Regions from separate parts of the Marinobacterium aestuarii genome, predicted to be linked through region 2. Evidence: predicted binding sites of a transcription regulator. Region 2 holds the regulator's gene; each other region holds the start of a gene.

Region 1 (6,772 bases), 1.3 Mb from region 2:
GGCGAGATTTACGCCGAAGGCAAAATCCAGGAAGTGCAGAAGAAATCCTTCTTCATTCCGAACTTCAAGCCCTCCAGCGAAGCTCAGATCTACCTGAAAGAGAAAAACGACCGTATCTCCAAGGTGATCAAGGCCATCAACGGCTAAGGTCCAGGCGGGCGACAGCAATACCAGAGCCGTTCGCATTCAGAGCGGCTCTTCTTCCCCATGACGGGGGTGGTGGCCGCTATATGCTAGTAGGGCCATTACCCTCACTTAACCGTTCGGTGCAGTTATGAGCCAGACACTCACTTCGTTGCTCGAGGTCTCGATCGACTTCGATCAATCGCATCTGTTTTTTCCGAGGCTTGTACTCGGTTTGCTGGCCGGGATGCTGGTACTGATTGTTGCGCTCAATTATGGGCGCCTTGTTGAGATCGTCAGGACGCGGGGCGCAGGCCTGGCGTTCTTTGAAGAAAACGCCGACAAGTTCCGCCTTTTCAGTACCCTGGCGCTGGTGGTGGCGTACTTTATAGCCATGGATTATGTCGGGCAGCTCTTTCCCAATACGGGGCTCGGGTTCCTGTTCAGCTCCATGGCGTTCATGTTTTCCCTGTCTCTGGTGTATGTCCATGAAGTGACGCGCCGGGTGCTGCTGGTTATTAGCGCCAATGCACTGATTGCGCCGCTCGTGGCCTGGTACGTACTGGGCACGCTGTTCAATATCACCTTGCCGTAACGCCCCGGAGTCACTGCGATGGATTTTATTTCCCTGTTATCTCCCGAATATTTTCTGCTGGCGGCTGCGGGCTCGCTGGTGGGTATTATTTTTGGTGCCATTCCGGGCATGACCGCCACCATGGCGGTCGCCGTCTGCCTGCCGCTGACCTATTCACTGGGGCTGCATGAAGGCCTGGCGCTGCTGCTGGGGCTCTATGTGGGTGGCATATCGGGTGGCCTGGTGCCGGCGATTCTGCTGAATATTCCCGGTACGCCCTCGTCCATTACGACCACCTTCGATGGTCACCCCATGGCCAAGCGGGGCGAGGCGGAGCGGGCGCTGAAGATCTGCATTGTCTCGTCGCTGGTGGGCGGGCTCTTCAGTGCCGTGATTCTGTTCCTGTTTGCGCCGGTGCTGTCCGATTTTGCGATCAAGTTCTCCTATGTGGAGAAGTTCCTGATTATCTTCTTTGCGCTGACGGTGATTGCGTCGCTCTCCAAGAACATGCTGATCGGCATCTTCAGCGGCCTGATCGGCGTATTTCTCAGTCTGATCGGTACCTACGATGTGGGTGTCGGTGGCAATGGCGAATACCGCCTGATGGCCGACTTCATGGTGCCTTACCTGGAAGAGGGCTTTGCGCTGTTGCCGGTGCTGATCGGCCTGTTTGGTCTGGCGACCATCTTTCAGGAGGCCGAGAAGGGCATCAAGGAAGAGCACGGCGCGAATCGCATTCAGCTGGAAAATGGCACGCCCTTCAAACTCGATGTGTTTCGTGGCCAGTGGGTCAATTTGCTCCGTTCGTCGTCCATCGGCACCTTTGTCGGCATGCTGCCGGGTATCGGTGGCAGTGCGGCTTCGGTGCTGGCCTATACGCAGCAGAAAAACTTCTCCAAGGATCCGTCGAAAATGGGCAAGGGCGCCCCCGAGGGGCTGATCGCGTCCGAGTCGTCCAACAACGCCCTGACCGGCGGTGCCCTGATACCGCTGCTGTCCCTGGGCATTCCCGGCGACAGTACTACGGCGGTGCTGATCGGAGCATTCACCCTGCAGGGGCTGCAGGTCGGGCCTTTGTTCATCGCTGAAAACCTGGATACCTGGTATTCGATGATGATCGGTCTGGTGTTTGCCAACCTGGTGATGTTCGGGGTCATGTTCTTTGCCATCAAGCATATTGCCAAGGTCGTGATGGTGCCCAAGTACATCCTCTATCCGATCATCATCATGATGTGTGTGGTCGGCGCCTATGCGATCAACTACGGCATCATGTTCGATGTCTGGACGCTGCTGATCTTCGGCCTGGTGGGCTTTGTGGCGCAGAAAATCGGTATCGAGGTCGCACCGCTGGTCATCGGTTTTATCCTGGGCGGCTCGGCCGAGGTGTACTTCGTCAAGAGTCTGGAGTCCTTCGGCACCCTGAGTATCTTCTTTACCAAGAGTCCGATCGCGATTGTGCTCTGGTTGATGATTCTGGCTTCAGTGCTGTTTTCTGTCTTTCTGGCGCTCAAGGCGCGGCGCGACAACAAGGCCCGGCTTGCTGAAGTCTGATTTTTCCTCTGGCCTGGCGGGGCGCAACGCCCCGGCAGGCACTTCGATCTGTTTGAGGGTGCCATGAATACACCAAACGAAACCGCTATCACCATTCGCATGCACGAGGCCGACAATGTGGTCATCGTTGCCAATGCCGGTGGTCTGAAAGCCGGAACCTTGCTGGATGAGGGTACGCGGCTGCTGGACGATGTACCCCTGGGTCACAAGGTGGCGCTGTGTGATATCGCGGCCGAAAGCACCGTTGTGCGTTACGGCGAAGTGATTGGCTATGCGCTGGAGCCTATAGCCCGCGGCCGCTGGATCAACGAAAGCATGGTGCGCATGCCGGATGCACGCCTGCTGAGCGAGCTGTCCACCGAGGTGCGGCCGGCGCCTGAGCTGCCGCCATTGCAGGGCTATAGCTTTGAGGGCTATCGCAATGCCGATGGCACCGTTGGCACCAAGAACGTGCTGGCACTCTCGACCAGCGTGCAGTGCGTGGCCGGTGTTACCGATCACGTGGTGCGCCGGATCAAGCAGGAGCTGCTGCCGCGTTACCCCAATGTTGACGATGTTGTGGCCCTGAATCACAGCTACGGCTGCGGCGTGGCGATCAATGCCCCGGCGGCCATAGTGCCGATTCGCACGCTGCAGAATATAGCCCGCAACCCCAATTTCGGCGGTGAAGTGATGGTGATTGGCCTGGGCTGCGAGAAGCTGCTGCCCACACGCTTGATCCCGGAGGAGCAGGTGTTGCGCCTGGCTGAAAACGCCGCCGAGGCCACCGAAATCCGACCGTCGCCGATCCTGAGTCTGCAGGACGAGGCCTTTAACGGCTTTGGCGAGATGGTGGACGGTATTCTGCAACTGGCTGAATACCATCTGGAAAAACTTAATAGGCGCACCCGCGAAACCTGCCCGGCCTCGGAGCTGGTAGTGGGCATGCAGTGCGGCGGCAGTGATGCCTTCTCCGGCGTTACCGCCAATCCGGCGCTGGGCTTTGCCGCCGATCTGATCGTGCGGGCCGGCGGTACCGTGATGTTCTCCGAGGTCACCGAGGTGCGCGATGCGATTCATCTGCTGACCTCCCGCGCCAAGAGCCCGGAGGTGGCCCAGGCGCTGATTGACCAGATGGACTGGTATGACAACTACCTGAGCCTGGGGCAGGTGGATCGCAGTGCCAATACGACGCCTGGCAACAAGAAGGGCGGCTTGAGCAATATCGTCGAGAAGGCGCTGGGTTCCATTATCAAGTCGGGTACCAGCGCTATTGTCGATGTGGTGGAGCCGGGTGAGCGGGTCCGCAAGCGCGGCCTGAATTTCGCCGCGACCCCGGCCAGCGACTTTATCTGCGGCACGCTGCAGCTGGCCGCCGGGATGAACCTGCAGGTCTTCACCACCGGGCGGGGCACCCCCTATGGCCTGTCGATGGCGCCGGTCATCAAGGTCTCTACCAACAAGACCCTGAGCCGCCGCTGGCACGACCTGATTGACCTTGATGCCGGACGTATCGCCACCGGGGAGGCCACCATCGAGGATGTGGGCTGGGAGCTGTTCCACCTGATCCTGGAGGTGGCCAGCGGCCGTCAATTGGTTGCAGCCGACCGCCTGGGGCTGCACAACGATCTGGTGCTGTTTAACCCTGCCCCTGTGACCTGAGGCCGGCACCTTGCCTTTCGAGGCTGTTGTACGCAGGCCTTGAGTGCCGTGGCGCGTGGGCTGTAGATGCTCTGCTGTCCGGCTTTTCCTGCGGTTTTCAATGCTCGGTATTTTGTACGCGAATCAGTCGATTTAAGGCTTGCGCCTTTAAAAGTATGATGTATGATGAATGACGATTAAGGCGCGCTTTGGCGGCCTTGTGGCTTAACCGGGTGCTGGCCACGACTCCCGCCGCTGCAGCCTGCAGTTCGGGGGCAGGTTGCTCTGCCCTGGTTTGGATGACTTTGCTGAAGGCCCTGCTGCGGCTTTAATGAATGATGAGGATCAACACAATGGCGTTATCTGTAGAACGTATCCGTCAGTCCCTGAGCGATGGTCTGCTCTCCTTCCCGATTACTGATCTGGATGCCAACGGCAAGTTTGATGCTGCAACATACCGTGAACGTATCGAATGGTTCGTGCAGCAGGGTGTATCCAGTGTCTTTGTCGCCGGTGGTACCGGGGAGTTCTTTTCGCTGTCCATGGATGAGTACAAAAACATCTGCCAGATAGCGGTTGATACAGTGGCGGGTCGTGTTCCCGTGATCGCCAGTGCCGGCAAGAGCATTCCGGAAGCACAGGCCTACTGCAAGGCGGCTGAAGCAGCCGGTATCGACGGCATTCTGCTGATGCCCCCGTACCTGACCGAATGCCCGGCGGATGGTGTGGTTGAATACGCCAAGACCGTGATCAACAGCACCAAGCTGCAGGTGGTTTACTACAACCGCGGCAATGGCGTGCTGGATGCCGAAAGCGTCAAGCTGCTGGCCGGGGCCTGTCCGAACCTGGTAGGCCTCAAAGACGGTGTCGGTGATATAGCCGCACTGAATGACACCATCAAGACCGTGGGCGACCGCCTGGTGTACATCGGTGGTGTACCGACCGCCGAAATTTTTGCCGAAGCCTACCTGTCGATCGGTGTAAACACCTATTCGTCGGCGGTGTTCAACTTTATGCCCGAGATGACCATGAAGTTCTACAACGCCCTGCGTGGCGGTGATCAGGCTACGGTCACGGCCATCATCAAGAATTTCTTTATTCCGTTCTGCCGTCTGCGTGATCGCAAGAAAGGCTATGCCGTCAGCCTGATCAAGGCCGGTGCCGACATCGTTGGGCGTCCTGCCGGCGATGTGCGCGCACCGCTGACCATGCCGAGCGCGGCGGAGAAGGAAGAGTTGGCCGCTCTTATCAGCGCCTGCCGCTAAACCCAGGCACCCCGGAGGCTGGGTGACAGCGTAAATGCTGTTATCTGGCCGCTGGTTTACGAATGAGGAGACACTATGTTCACCACCATTAAAAAAATGACCGTGGTGCCGGTCGCCGGTTACGACGGCTTTCTGCTGAATCTCAGTGGTGGTCATGCGCCCTGGTTTATCCGCAGCGTGGTGATTCTGGAAGATACCGCGGGCCGTATCGGTCTGGGCGAAGTGCCGGCCACCCAGGGTATCCTGAATACGCTGGAAAAATGCCGCGAGCTGGTGGAAGGCCAGAGCGTGGGTCATTACAAGGCCATTATCAGTCGTGTGCGCCAGGCCACCTCGGGTCAGGCGGAAGATGTACGCGGCAACCAGACCTTCGACCTGCGCACCGCCGTGCATGTGATCACCGGTATTGAATCGGCATTGCTGGATCTGGCCGGCCAGGCGATGGATCTGCCCGTAGCGGATCTGCTGGGGCAGTTTGGCAAGCAGCGAGATGAAGTTGAAGTGCTGGGCTACCTGTTTTTGCTGGGCGATCCGAAGAAGACGGATTTACCCTACCCAGTCTGCGACAAGCCGCAGGACGACTGGGATCGGGTGCGTACCCAGGAGGCGCTGACGCCCGAGGCTGTTGCCAGCCTGGCCAAGGCGGCTTACGCCCGTTACGGCTTTCGTGACTTCAAACTCAAGGGCGGGGTGCTGGATGGCCGGCAGGAGGCCGAGTGCATCGCGGCCCTGTACGATGTTTTCCCCGACGCACGCCTGACGCTGGACCCTAACGGTGCCTGGACGCTGAAACAGGCGGTCGAATACCTGACGCCCATCAAGCACATGCTCAGCTACGCCGAAGATCCCTGCGGTCAGGAAGGCGCCTGGTCGGGCCGTGAAATCATGTCGGAATTCAAGCGCCAGACGGGCCTGAAGACCGCCACCAACATGATTGCCACCGACTGGCAGCAGCTGCGCAATGCCGTGCGTCTGGACTCTGTTGATATTCCGCTGGCGGACTGCCATTTCTGGACCATGCAGGGCGCCGTCGCCGTGGGCGAGCTGTGCCACGAGTGGGGTCTGACCTGGGGTTCGCACAGCAACAACCATTTCGATATTTCCCTGGCCATGATGACCCATGTTGCCGCGGCCTGCCCGGGTGAGATCACCGCGATCGATAGCCACTGGATCTGGCAGGACGGACAGCGCATAACCCGCGAGCCGCTGCAGATTCGCGACGGCAAGCTGCGGGTGCCGCAAAAGCCGGGTTTGGGGATCGAGCTGGACAGAGCCAAGCTGGAAGAGGCACACAGGCTCTATAAAAGCCTCGACGTCGGTCAGCGCGACGATGCCATGGCCATGCAATACCTGATTCCTGGCTGGCAATTCGATGCCAAGAAACCGTCGCTTGTCCGTTAGCGGATGAATCGGGGATAATAAGGCGATACTTCTTTCCTTGAATGACACCGGATATAGCTATGACCATGCAAAAGCCAGCAGGCGGCAGTGACACTTTTCAGATTGAACCCGTGCGTCAGCGTGGCAGTCTGTCGAGCCACGTGGCCGAACAGCTGGAAAAAATGGTCACCCAGGGGCACATCGATATCGGCCAGAAACTGCCGACCGAAGGTAATCTCTGTGAAATGTTCGGTGTCAG
Region 2 (6,772 bases):
CCATATCGTATTCGACAAGACCGGCACTCTGACCCAGGGCAACCTGAGCCTGCACAGTGTCACTTGCCTGGGTGCCAGGCGCGATCAAGCCCTGCGCCTGGCCGCAGCCCTGGAAGCCCACTCCGAACACCCCATTGCCAAGGCCTTCCACCCCTTTATCGACAAGCCCGCCGAGACGCTGGAGTCCCACCTTGGGCTGGGGCTCGAGGGCAGGGTCGATGGCACGCCTTATCGCATCGGCACGGCGGATTTTGCCGCGGCGCTCTGCCCGCACGCACCCAGGCCCACGCTGCCCGACAACCAGAGCCAATGGCTGCTGCTGTGCAGCACCGAAGGTCCCCTGGCCTGGTTTGGGCTCGATGACCAGCTCAGACCCCAGGCGCTTGAATGCATCCGCTCGCTACAGGCACTGGGCCTGCAAGTTGAGATGCTCTCCGGCGACAGCTCGCCTGCGGTGCAGCACGTCAGCCAGAGTCTTGGCATCGACCGCGTTCATGGCGGCATGTCGCCGGAAAACAAGCTAGCCCACATAAACGCCCTGCAGCGCGATGGCGCCCAGGTGGTCATGGTCGGCGATGGTATCAACGATATTCCGGTACTGGCCGGCGCCCAGACATCCATTGCCATGGGCTCCGCCACTGACCTGGCCAAGACCTGCGCCGATGCGGTACTGATGTCCGGCGACCTCAACCGCCTGGTGGATGGCATTTTGCTGGCACGCAAGACCCGCAGTATTATTCGCCAGAATCTCGGCTGGGCCCTGCTGTACAATCTGCTGGCGCTGCCACTCGCCGCCAGCGGCTTAGTCGCACCCTATATGGCCGCCATCGGCATGTCCGCCAGTTCACTGGTGGTGGTAGGCAATGCCCTGCGACTTTCAAGGCGCGTACGCAGACCAAACACCAAGCTGAAAGCTGAAAGCTGAAAGCTGAAAGCTGAAAGTATCAGGAAGGTCAGACGTTAATATGAGCCCATTCCAGGCCCGATTTGAAACAGACACCAAAGGCTGATCCATGGACATTCTGTATCTGCTTATTCCCATTGCCATCATCTTTGTCGGCTGCGCCCTCTGGGCCTTTTTCTGGAGCGTCAACAGCGGCCAGTACGATGATATGGAGTCCCCCGCCCACAGCATCCTGTTTGATGATGACGACAACCTGATCCCCGACGACGCCAAACAGGATCGCCTCCGCCCGGTCAGGCCTGCCCAAACGCCAGCCCAAACCGCCGCGCTCAAGCAGTCCAGGGCCGATACGGATGACTGAAGGCCTGTCGATTGGCACCGCAATTGTCCTTGGCCTGCTGGGCGGCGCCCATTGCATCGGCATGTGCGGTGGCATAGCGGCGACGGTCGGCATGACCCGTCCCGACAGCCGCACGCCCGCTATCATCCTGCTGCTGGGCTACAACGGCGGACGTCTGCTCAGCTACGCCCTGGCCGGCGCCCTTCTGGGCGGCCTTGGTGTTCTGGTGGCCGGCGGCACGGCGACCCTGGTACTGCGCACCCTGGCAGGATTGATGCTGGTGGCCATGGGGCTCTACATAGGCCAGTGGTGGAAAGGCCTGCTGCTATTGGAGCGTGCCGGCAGCGGCCTGTGGCGCTACCTGCGCCCAGTTGCCGCGCGCTTTCTGCCGGCCCGTACGCCGCTGCAAGCACTGGCACTGGGCCTGTTATGGGGCTGGCTACCCTGCGGACTGGTGTACAGCACCCTGATCTGGGCTTCCGCCGCCGGCGACTGGCAGAGCAGCGCCCTGCTGATGGCCAGCTTCGGTCTGGGCACCCTGCCCGCCATGCTCGCCACCGGACTGATGGCCGCCCAGCTGCGTCAGCTGCTGGCACGGCGCCTGACCCAGCAACTGGCAGGCAGCCTGATTATCCTGTTTGGTCTCTTTAGCCTGATAGCGATACTGGCGCCCTGATCCATCGCTTGTGCCCATGACTTCAACCGGCGCGCCAAATGATGGATAATTGCACGCTTAAGTCGTTTAGGCGCCGTCAGCCGCCATGCACCTCAATCCGAGCGCCCTATCAATCCAGGAAACAGGAAGTACCTATGGATGAGCCACGCAAACCGGGGACGCCACGTCCTGCCCAGCAGTCGCACTGCAACAGCTGCAGCCTGAGCACACTCTGCCTGCCGGTCTCACTGGAGCTGACGGATATAGATCGCCTGGACACCATCATCAGCAAAAGCCAGCCGCTGAAAAAAGGCGAGCTGCTGTTCGATCAGGGCCAGGCGTTTGGCTCCATCTTTGCCGTGCGGGCCGGCAGCGTTAAGACCTATTCGGTCACACCGGAGGGCGACGAACAGATCACCGGCTTCTACTTTCCCGGTGAACTGATTGGCCTCAGCGGCATGGACTCGGGCCAGTACCCCAACGCTGCGCGGGTACTTGAAACCACCACCGTATGCAATATTCCCTTCGCCCGCCTGGATGATCTGGCCGGTGAACTGCCGGAGCTGCGGCGCCAGATCATGCGTACCATGAGCCGTGAGATTCGTGACGATCAGCAGATGCTGCTGTTACTGTCGAAAAAAACCGCCGAGCAGCGCCTGGCCACCTTCCTGATCCGGCTGTCGGAACGCTTTCGCATCCGCGGCTATTCCAGAACGCGCTTTCGTCTGTCGATGTCACGCAACGAAATCGCCAACTACCTGGGACTGGCGATCGAAACAGTCAGCCGGCTCTTTACCCGCTTTCAGAAAAGCGGCCTGATACAGGTGGAAGGCAAGGAAATCGACATTACCGATATATCCCAGCTCTACCTGCAGTCCGGCGAGTGCCCAAGCCTGCAGCAGACAACCTGAATCCATTGACACTAATTACACCGACCCCATCACAACCGCAGCCGCGCTGCGCCCAAGGAGTTCTTGCATGCCCTACGATGAGTGCTACGTAAAATCGGTTATCCGCACGGTTGCGGACTGGCCCGAAAAAGGCGTCATGTTTCGCGATATCACACCTATTTTCAAAGATCCCAAAGCCCTGCGCATGGTCACGGATGATTTTATTCAGCGCTATATCGGCACCGACATTACCCATATTGCCAGCATTGACGCCCGCGGCTTTCTGATCAGCTCGATCATGGCCTACCACCTCAATCTGCCCCTGGTGCTGGTGCGCAAGAAAGGCAAACTGCCGGGCAAGACCATACAGGCTGACTACGCGCTGGAATATGGCACCGCCACCGTTGAAATGCAGATCGACGCCGTGGGCCCCGGTGATCGGGTACTGATTTTTGATGACCTTATTGCCACCGGCGGCACCATCCTGGCCGCCAGCACCCTGATCAAGGAACTTGGCGCCAGCGTCTATGAAGCCGCTGCGCTGATTGACCTGCCGGACCTCGAAGGCTCCACCCGCATTCAGGATGCCGGCATTCCGGTACACACGCTGCTGGCCTACGAAGGCCTCTGATCGGCCTGCCACCGAGGCACAGATTTTGCGCGCCTCGGTGACTTGCTTCATTCGCCATGGCAATTACGCCATGAGCCGCTAGAATAGCGCCCCTACTCAGCAGGCAACGATATACCATGTGGTTCAAAAATCTGATCTTTTATCGCTTTAGCGCCGCCTTCGACAAAGACACCGAGACACTGGAAAACGCGCTGGCAGCGACACCCTTTCAGCCCTGCGGCAGCCAGGAACTGAGCCGCTCCGGCTGGATAGCCCCCTGCAAGGCCTTGCCGGACAGCCTGGTCTACAGCTGTGCCGGCTATCACCTGATTTGCACCCAGAAAGAAGAAAAAATCCTGCCCTCGGGGGTCATTCGCCAGTCCCTGGAAGAACGGGTACAGAAGATCGAAAAGGAAGAGGCACGCAAGGTGTATCGTCGCGAGCATACCCAGCTCAAGGACGAAATCATTCTTGACCTGCTGCCCCGTGCCTTCAGCAAGCGCAACCAGACCTATGCACTGATTGCGCCCCAGGCCGGGCTGATTCTGGTCGATGCCTCCAGCCACAAGAACGCCGAAGACCTGCTCAGCCAGTTGCGCACCAGCCTGGGCTCACTGCCGATCATACTGCCAGACGTCAAGCAGTCTCCGGCGGCGGTCATGAGTCACTGGCTGGAACAGCAGGAACCACTGCCAACCTCTCTGCAGCTGCTCGACGAGGCGGAACTGAAGGACAACCTGGTCGAAGGTGGCGTGATCCGCATCAAGGGTCAGGAGCTCACCAGCAGCGAGATCGTGGCGCACCTCGAAGCCGACAAACGCGTTTCCAAGCTGGCGCTGGAGTGGGACGAGAACCTGCGCTTCCTGCTGCACGAAGATCTCAGCGTGCATCGCATCAAGCAAACCGATCAGTTCAAGGAACGCCAGCAGGATGTGGCCGACGACGAACTGGCCCGCTTTGATGCCGATGTGGCGCAGCTGGGGCTCGAACTGACACGCCTGATTCCGGATCTGCTCAACGCCTTTGGTGGCGAAGTTGCAGGCGCATCCCTGGAACCCGCACCAAAAGTGTGACACCGCCACAGGCGGCGGTGAGACGATTCAGTTGAGTGCACACTGAAACCCAGCCGCCCGTTACAACAGCCCTGCAAGGCCCCGGAGACCCCATGTACAGCGTCAAGGAAATGTTCTACACCCTGCAGGGCGAAGGTGCCCAGGCCGGACGCCCGGCGGTGTTCTGCCGTTTTGCCGGCTGCAATCTCTGGTCAGGCCGGGAGCAGGATCGCAGCAGTGCCATCTGTGACTTCTGCGACACCGACTTTGTCGGTACCGACGGCCAAAACGGCGGCAAGTTTGCAACCGCACAAGCCCTGGCAGAGGCCACCCTGGCACTCTGGCCGGATCCTGCCCAGGGCACCCCCTACCTGGTCTGCACCGGGGGTGAACCTGCACTGCAGCTCGATACAGCCCTGATCGAAGCCTTCAAGGCCGTGGGCTTTGAAATTGCCGTTGAAACCAACGGCACCAAACCCCTGCCCGAGGGTATCGACTGGATCTGCCTGAGCCCCAAAGCCAATACCGACCTGGTGTTGAGCGCCGGACAGGAGCTCAAGCTGGTCTACCCGCAACTGCTGGCACCGCCCGAGCGTTTTACCTCACTGGCCTTCGAGCATTTCTACCTGCAGCCACTGGATGGGCCCGATGCCGCCGCCCATCTGCGCCTTTGTGTGCAGTACTGCCTGGATCACCCGCAGTGGAAGCTCAGCCTGCAAACTCACAAAATTCTGGGCATCGACTGAGCGCCGTTGTGAATATCACCCCGCAGCAAAAGCGTCCACAGGCCCGCGGTTACAGGTCTGCGACGTTATACCCACATCTGCTGTGGATAAGGGTGTGGGTGAGCACGAAAATAACCGCCACCCAGCCCATGATAGCGTTGCCTCACACAGATTGTTCATTTTTTAAACATTAGTCGTTGCAGAACAAAATCAATGAGTTGCAACGAAATTTTCAAGAAACTGGTGATGTTTGGCCTATTGGGTGGCGATTTCGTTATGTAAAGTTTCTGAAACAGTGGCACTGCGGGCTTAGCTTCAGGGCCCGGCGCAATTTCCAGTGTGCGGCACTGGCCGGTATTCCGTCGCAACCGTTACTATTAGCGCTCATTACTCAATGGATTCGCAATGTACACAGCCAAGCAACGCCAGCAAGAAGCGCAGAAAGTCACCCTGGTCGGCAGCCTGCTCGACGCCGTTCTCGGTGTCGCCAAAATTCTTGTCGGCATGTTTTCACATTCCCATGCCCTGATTGCCGACGGCGTTCACTCGCTGTCGGATCTGGCCACCGACTTCATGGTCATCCTCATTCTGCGGGTATCACACCAGGAACCGGACGAAGATCACCCCTGGGGCCACGCCCGCTTCGAGACCGCCGGTACTGTTATGCTCGGTGGCCTGCTGATTGCCATCGCCGGCGCCATGGCGTACAACAGCGTCGGGCTTATTTTCAGCGGCGAATCCCTGCTGATTCCCGAGTGGCCCGCGCTGGTGGTGGCAGGGCTGTCTATCGTCAGCAAGGAATGGATCTACCGCTACACCCTGGCCGCAGGCAAGCGGCTCAAGTCGGATCTGATCATCGCCAACGCCTGGCACAGCCGCAGCGATGCCTTTTCATCCATAGTGGTACTGATCGGTATTGCCGGCGCCATGCTCGGCTGGGCCTGGCTCGATGCCCTTACCGCCGTGCTGGTGGCACTGCTGATCGCCAAAATCGGCTGGGATCTGACCTGGAAGAGCATCAAGGAACTGGTCGATACCGCCTTGCCGGAGTCCCAGGTGCGCGAACTGGAACAGGCCGTGCAGAATGTCGACGGCGTGATCAGCGTCCACAGCCTGAAAACCCGCCTGATGGGTGGCCAGAGTCTGCTGGAAATGCATATCCAGGTTGAAAGTCACCTGAGCGCTTCTGAAGGCCACTATATCGGCGACACCGCGGTGCGCATTCTGAAGACCCGCTTTGACGACATCGGCGATGTCATCTTCCATATCGACACCTACAACGATGACCAGCGCCTGTACTGCGACACCCTGCCACTGCGCGCAGAAGTCGAGGACGCCCTCAGAGCCACCCTGAGCGAACTGCATCCAGAGCTGAAATGGGAAAAACTCGTACTCTACTACATCAAGGCCCGCATCGAGCTGGAACTGAGTCTCAACAGCGCCGAGCTCGCCCGCTGCGGACTCTCAGGCAGCGCGGTACAGCAGGCGCTGCGTGACAACCTGCAGCAGTATTACTGGTATGCCAGTCTGACCCTGTGGCTCACACCCAGCGATGCCTGAGACCTACCTGCGCCCGAGTGAGCAGCACGCGGTCAG
Region 3 (6,772 bases), 1.0 Mb from region 2:
GCCTGCATAAAGGTCAGCTGGCGTGGCACCAGGTAGGGGAATAGCCCCACCACAAGCCCGGCAAATCCCAGTACGAACAGGGCGACCGCGAGAAAGAAGGGTCGCTGCTCATGCTGCGTATCCCCCAGGTCATGGAACAGCAACCAGCCGGCACCCAGGCTCAGCAGTGACAGCGGGCTGAGCAGCAGCAGGTGGTAACCATCGAACCAGCGGGCGCGGATTTCAGGCGCTTCCACCAGGGTCCAGAGGCTGACCAGTGCCATGGCAACCAGTACGGCGACCACCAGACGACGGCCGAGGCGCGCTGCTCTGTCGCGTATCTCGCCGCGACTTTTCATCGCCAGGTAGCAGCTGGCCAGCAGGGCGTAGCCGGCCATGACCGAAAAGGCGGTGAGCACCGCGAAGGGAGACAGCCAGTTCAGGCTCGAGCTGTCGATGGCATTGGCATCCACGCCCTGTACCAGCGCGCCCAGCATCAGGCCCTGACAAAAGGCCGCCACGGTGGAGCCAATGGCAAACGCCTTGTCCCACCAGGGCTTGGAGCGGTGCGCCTTGAAACGGTACTCAAAGGCCACACCGCGAAAGATCAGCGCGATCAGCATGATCATGATGGGCACATAGAGGGTCGAGAGTATGGTGGCGTAGGCCAGCGGAAAGGCGGCGAACAGTATGACGCCGCCGAACACCAGCCAGGTTTCGTTACCGTCCCAGACGTGGGAGATGGAGCGCATCATGTGATCGCGCTGGGACTCGTCATCAAACCAGGGGTACAGGATACCCAACCCGAGGTCGAAGCCATCCAGCACCACGTACATGAGGATGGCAAAGCCCAGCAGCAGGAAGTAGAAAAAAGCCAGTTCCATCAGTGCACCTTCTCGTGAGCATCAAGCTGTTTGACCCAGGCCAGGGCATAGCCCGGGGCATGAGTGCCAATCAGCTGTTCCGGCAGGGAGGCGAAGTCCGGCGGCCCCTTGCGGATCAGCTTGCGCATGAAATACAGGTATACGCCCAGCAGCAGGGTATAGGTGATCACAAACAGGCTGAGGGAAAACAGTACCCGTTCCGCCGGCAGTGGCGACACTACCTCCATGGTGCGCACCAGGCCATGCACCAGCCAGGGCTGACGACCGACCTCCACCACATACCAGCCGGCGAGGGTTGCCAGCACACCGGCGGGTGTCAGCAGGATGCAGGTCCGCAGCAGCAGCGGCGAGCTGTAGAGACGATCCCCGCGACGCAGCCAGAGGCCGTAGAGTGCCACGGCGATCATCAGCACACCCAGGCCCACCATGATGCGGAAGCTGAAGAACACCACGGCCACGGGCGGGCGATCTTCCGGCGGCACGGATTTGAGTCCCTGCAATTCGCCGTCCAGTTCGTGGGTCAGGATCAGGCTGGCAAGCTTGGGTATGGCGATCTCAAAGTGGTTCTCTTCGTCTGTCTTGCTGGGCAGGGCAAACAGCAGCAAGGGTGCGCCGGTTTCGGTTGCGGGCCAGATACCTTCCATCGCCGCCAGCTTGATGGGCTGGTGCTCTTTCACATTCAGGCCGTGCATGTCGCCGACGAAGGCCTGCAGCGGGGTCAGTACCAGGGCGAACCAGAGCGCCATGGAAAAGCCCTTGCGGGCCATGGGCTGGTACTGGCGCTTCAGCAGATAGAAGGCGCTAACGCCGGCCACCACAAAGGTGCCGGTGATCAGGGCGGCCAGCAGCATATGGGTCAAACGGTAGGGCATGGAGGGGTTGAAGATCACCTCCGTCCAGTTGGCGGCATGAAAGACGCCATCGACGATTTCATAGCCCGCCGGGGTCTGCATCCAGGAGTTGGCGGCGATAATCCAGAAGGCCGAAATCCAGGTGCCCAGTGCCACCACGCAGGTGGCAAAGAAATGCAGCTTTTCGCTGACCCGCTGCCAGCCGAACAGCATGACGCCCAGAAAACCGGCTTCAAGGAAGAAGGCGGTCAGTACTTCGTAGGCCATCAGCGGGCCCAGCACCGGGCCGACAATACGGGAGAACTCGGAGAAGTTGGTACCGAACTCGTAGGACAGCACTATCCCCGAGACCACGCCCATGCCAAAGGTAATGGCAAAGGGCTTGATCCAGAACTTGGCCAGCTGCAGATACACCGGATTGCGGGTTTTCAGCCAGAGCCCTTCCCAGATGGCGATAAAGGTCGCCAGACCAATGGTCACGGACGGGAACAGGATGTGAAAGCTGATGGTGAACGCGAACTGCAGCCGCGACAGCAGGGCGGCATCAAGCTCCATGGCTGCGCCCCGCACGCGTGCGCAGATGCTGCATGACGGCCGGCGCACAGGCGATGCCGAGGACGGCGGCGAACATCAGAAACTCGGACATCAGGGCGGGCAGGTTCATGGGTGTATCTCCGTCAGTGAGGGGTGGTCGCTATTATTCCTATGGGTGTGTCTATGCAGGAGGCGTGCCAACACCTAAATGGCTGAAAATGCCTTGATTTCGGTCAATCGAGGGGCGAATATTGCCCGCAAGTGTAAACCTTGTAGACAGTATGTGTCCTTTACCTGTAAACGGTGTTGACGGTTGATGAGCTGGGTAATCGCGTTTGAACTGATGATGCTGGTCACCAGCGGCTGCGCCCTGGTGGTATCGGGCTGGCTGCTGCTGCAGGCCCGTAAAAGGCGCAGCCTGCAGGCGCTGGCGGGCTTTGGTCTGATGATGGCGCTCTGGTGCGGGGGTCATATCGCCATCCAGCAGGGCTGGCATGATGCCGGGGTGCTGCTGATCTTGGCCAACCCGCTGATGCCGACCTTCTTTCTGCACTTTGCGCTGCGTTTCGTGCGCCCGGAAAGGCCCCGGGTGCCGGCCTGGCTGCTCTGGCTGAGTCGCCATATAGTCGCTATTTATGCCACCAGTGTGGCGGTCATACTGCTCAGCTGGGATGGCCCCGGCGGCACAGTGGTGGCGCTCGGGCCTTTCGTCGATTTCTTCGTATTCCGCGGGCTGGGCTGGTTCAATATCGCCTATACGGTGGTGGTGGGGATACTGGCACATCTGGTGCTGGTGTGGGGCCTGAGCGTACACCAGGGCAACCTGCGCCGCTCCATAGTGGCGATGTTTGCCGCCGGCGCCTGGGGCCTGCTGCTGGCCACCAGTTTTATCTTTCCCTCCCTTGGGTTCGACTGGTACCCCTATCCCATGCTGCTGCTGCCCAGCTACGTGGTGCTGCTGGTCTATGGCGTGGTGCGCTATCAGATTCTGGAAGCCAATGACTTCGCCAAACGCACCTTGCTCTGGCTGGTGCTGATGGCGGTGCTGCTGGTACTGATGGCGCTGCTGGGTGTGCTGGCGCGGCACTTTGGTCTGGTGCAGCTTGCCGCCGTACCCCTGTGGCAGTTGTGGATCTGCGCCTTGCTGGCGGTGGCCGTGGCGCTCTTGCTGCGAGGCCCGTTGACAACCCTGTCGGGGCTGCTGATTTACCCCGGCATGCGGCTGGATGAAGCCCTGCTGGAGCGCTGGCTGAGCCGGCTCAAGGCCGAGGATAGCTGGCAGGGGCTGCAGGCCCGTGCCGCTGAGCTGATTTCGGCCCAGGTACGCCAGCCGGTGCATATCCAGCTACAGCACGAGGGGACAGGCGCACCGCTGCGCTGCGAAGGTGAGCTGAGTATTCTGTGTCAGCATCAGGCGCGGGGCTGGCGTTTTCGTCTGCAGGGCTGGGAGGATCTCAAGCCCGGCTTGCGCCTGACCGGCGAGGTATTCGGTTCTCTGTTGTCGACCAGCTGCGGCCTGCTGGAGCGCTCCTTGCAGCTGGCGGAGGCTGAGCGCCGCCGCCTGGCCAGCGAACACCTGGTGGAGCTGGGCAGTCTGTCGGCGGTCATGGCCCACGAACTGCGCAACCCCCTGAATGTGATCTCCATGGCCACGGCGGACTTGCCGGCGGAGCGGCGCAGTCTTATTCAGACTCAACTTGCGCGCGCCGATCGCCAGATCTCGGATCTGCTGCTCTATTCCGGCCGGCTGGAGCTGCACCGCCAACCGGTACAGTTGCAGGCGCTGCTGGACAGCCTGGCGCCGCTGTTCGACTGGCAGCAGACCCGCTTTGAAAGCGAGATACCGCCGGGGCTGATGCTGTCCGCCGACCCCCATCGCCTGCAGCAGGTCTTCACCAACCTGATCGAAAATGCCCTGAGCTTTGTGCGCAATCAGCCCGGCAGTCTTATCAGGGTCGAGTACGATGCCGATGGCGGTTATGTGCGTATTCACAACAATGGCCCGGCGATTGACGCTAGTCTTCATGCGACCCTGTTCCATCCCTTTGTCAGTCGGCGTGCCGGTGGCAGCGGTCTGGGGCTGGCCATAGTGCGCAGGATCATGGATACGCACGGCGGTCATGTGGCACTGCGGGATGACCTGGGCTGGCCGGTAACCTTTGAGCTGGCCTTTGAGCCGAACCCAATACAGGATCTGACATCATGAGCAAGCCCCGTATCCTGCTGATAGACGATGAGCCGGCTTTTCGCTCACTGTGCGAGCAGTGGCTGAGCAACAGCGGCTACGAGGTGCGCGGCGGCGCCAGCCTGGAGGATGCGCGGCTGCAGCTGCAGTCGTTTGATCCGGATCTGCTGCTGCTGGATCTGTCGCTGCCACCGCAGTTTGATCCGGCCCATACCCTGGCGGCCTTGCCGGAGTTTGCCGACCGGCCTGTGATCATCATGACCGGCCATGCCGACCGAACCCTGGCGCTGGAGGCCATTCAGCAGGGTGCCTGGGATTTTCTCGCCAAGCCGCTGGATCCGGACATGCTGGCGGTGGTGGTCAAACGAGCGGTGACCAAGCACCAGCTCAGCCGCGAACTGCAGCAGCTCAAGCAGGCGCCGCGCGAAGCCACGCCGCTGGCCCGGTTGATTGGCAGCTCGGCGTCCATGGCGGCGATACGGGTGCTGGTGGAACGCATCGCCCCCACCGATGCCAGGGTGCTGGTCACCGGGCCCTCAGGTACTGGCAAGGAGGTCATCTCCCGTGCGCTGCATGATCTGAGCCTGCGGGCGAGCGCTCCATTTATCTCGGTACACTGCGGTGCCATTCCGGCGGACCTGCTCGAAAGCGAACTGTTCGGCCATGTGCGCGGTGCCTTTACCGGGGCGGACCGGGATCGCGATGGCCTGCTGAAGCTGGCCGATGGCGGCACCCTGTTTCTGGATGAAATCGGCGAAATGCCGCTGCCCATGCAGGTGAAGCTGTTGCGGGTACTGCAGGAGGGGACCTTCTATCCGGTGGGCGGGCGCAGCCAGCAGCAGATTAATGTGCGGGTGATCTCGGCCACCAATGCCAACCTGCCCGAGCGGGTATTGAAGGGGGATTTTCGCGAGGATCTTTACTACCGCATCAAGGGCGTCACCATCGAAACGCGGCCTCTGGGGGAGCGCGCCGAGGATGTGCCCCTGCTGGTGCGTCATTTCCTGCAGCAGCAGGCCAGTGACTCAGGCGCCACGGCGCTGTTGCTTGATCCCGCCGTGCTCGACTGGCTTATCCACAGGCCCTGGCCCGGTAATGTGCGGGAACTGCGCAATACACTGGAGAGCATCTGTGCCCTGAGCCGTGGTGGGCGGGTTACGCTGGAGGATGTTGCCCTGCTGCACCCGGGCGTACAGCAAGTGGGAGCTGCGCAGCCGGCTTCGGATGCTCCGCTGGATGAACAGGTGAGGGCGCTGGAGATTCGCCTGATTCGTGCGGCTCTGCGTCGCCATGACGACAACCGTACCCATGCGGCGGTCACGCTGGGGTTGTCTCGCCAGGGCTTGCTGAAGAAAATAGAGCGCTATGGACTTCTTTAGCCTTGTGGACAAATAGGTTCCCTCCCTATTTGTCCGTCACGCCATAAAAACGGGCGCAGGTACGCGGACATGCTGGTTTTTCTGGCGTTCGCATTGGCCTGCGGCCAATGATGAAGCATCCCTGCTTCATATAACGAGCCAGCAGGAATAACAGAGTGAGTGCAATTTCAACCAATAGTCATAGCAAACTGATGGGTTACATACTCTGGATTTTGGGGTTTATGGGCGCGCATCGCTTCTATTTCGGGCGTCCGGTCAGCGGTACCCTGTATTTCTTTACCCTGGGGCTGTTCCTGATCGGCTGGATCGTGGACCTGTTTCTGATTCCCTCCATGGATCGCAGCGCCGATATTCGTTACCGCGAGGGCGATACCAACTACAACATCGCCTGGATTCTGCTGACCTTCCTCGGCATCTTCGGCGCGCACCGTTTTTACATGGGTAAATGGCTCAGCGGCCTGCTTTACCTGCTCACCGGCGGCCTGCTGCTCATTGGTGTGATCTACGATTTCTGGACCCTGAACGATCAGGTCAGTGAAAATAACGGCCAGGCACCGGCGACGGGTTTGCGTTAAGCCCCGTTTAGCATTGCCCTTGAACCTTGAACCTTGAACCTTGAACCTTGTTCCTGCTTTTCACCGTCGATTAATGGCAGGTTCATGGGGCAAAACGGACAATCGGCGCCTAGTATTCTGTCGTGCTTGGCCGGTCGTAGTAGATCAGTGTTAAGCCCGACAGGCTGCGAGCTCGGCGGGATCACTCGCCGAGCGTTGATTCGCGGCAATGCATCTGCGAAGCTGCGCATACGATTGGGCACAGGGCCTGATCGCTGTAACGGGGAAAGAGACCTGATGGACGTCAAGTATTCAGAACATCCGGCGATGTTCAAAAACAATCCGCTGGGCTTTCTGTTGTCGATACTGCTGATCCCGGTCGGGGTTGGCATCATTATTCTGCTGG

What was found. The regulator FNR, encoded in region 2, switches genes on or off when oxygen is low (the NO sensors DNR and NnrR bind a similar motif). The targets are predictions, from matches to a motif close to TTGATNTANATCAA.
Region 1: the regulator FNR is predicted to act here: its motif matches at 4,204-4,217, upstream of kdgD (5-dehydro-4-deoxyglucarate dehydratase).
Region 3: the regulator FNR is predicted to act here: its motif matches at 2,472-2,485, upstream of A8C75_RS17600 (cytochrome ubiquinol oxidase subunit I).

What each region holds. Positions count from the first base shown of each region.
Region 1 is NZ_CP015839.1:4,342,445-4,349,216, reverse strand. Features, by position in the region: gene A8C75_RS19025 (type 2 periplasmic-binding domain-containing protein) at 1-147, shown strand, start outside; gene A8C75_RS19020 (tripartite tricarboxylate transporter TctB family protein) at 275-718, shown strand; gene A8C75_RS19015 (tripartite tricarboxylate transporter permease) at 737-2,248, shown strand; gene garD (galactarate dehydratase) at 2,312-3,889, shown strand; gene kdgD (5-dehydro-4-deoxyglucarate dehydratase) at 4,222-5,133, shown strand; gene A8C75_RS19000 (enolase C-terminal domain-like protein) at 5,209-6,534, shown strand; gene A8C75_RS18995 (FadR/GntR family transcriptional regulator) at 6,594-6,772, shown strand, end outside.
Region 2 is NZ_CP015839.1:2,993,547-3,000,318, forward strand. Features, by position in the region: gene A8C75_RS13125 (heavy metal translocating P-type ATPase) at 1-925, shown strand, start outside; gene ccoS (cbb3-type cytochrome oxidase assembly protein CcoS) at 1,014-1,265, shown strand; gene A8C75_RS13135 (sulfite exporter TauE/SafE family protein) at 1,258-1,920, shown strand; gene fnr (fumarate/nitrate reduction transcriptional regulator Fnr) at 2,055-2,810, shown strand; gene A8C75_RS13145 (adenine phosphoribosyltransferase) at 2,878-3,420, shown strand; gene rdgC (recombination-associated protein RdgC) at 3,537-4,472, shown strand; gene queE (7-carboxy-7-deazaguanine synthase) at 4,565-5,197, shown strand; gene A8C75_RS13160 (cation diffusion facilitator family transporter) at 5,582-6,736, shown strand; gene A8C75_RS13165 (YigZ family protein) at 6,729-6,772, shown strand, end outside.
Region 3 is NZ_CP015839.1:4,035,510-4,042,281, reverse strand. Features, by position in the region: gene cydB (cytochrome d ubiquinol oxidase subunit II) at 1-863, opposite strand, end outside; gene A8C75_RS17600 (cytochrome ubiquinol oxidase subunit I) at 863-2,269, opposite strand; gene A8C75_RS17595 (sensor histidine kinase) at 2,565-4,454, shown strand; gene A8C75_RS17590 (sigma-54-dependent transcriptional regulator) at 4,451-5,812, shown strand; gene A8C75_RS17585 (NINE protein) at 5,968-6,387, shown strand; gene A8C75_RS17580 (PH domain-containing protein) at 6,664-6,772, shown strand, end outside.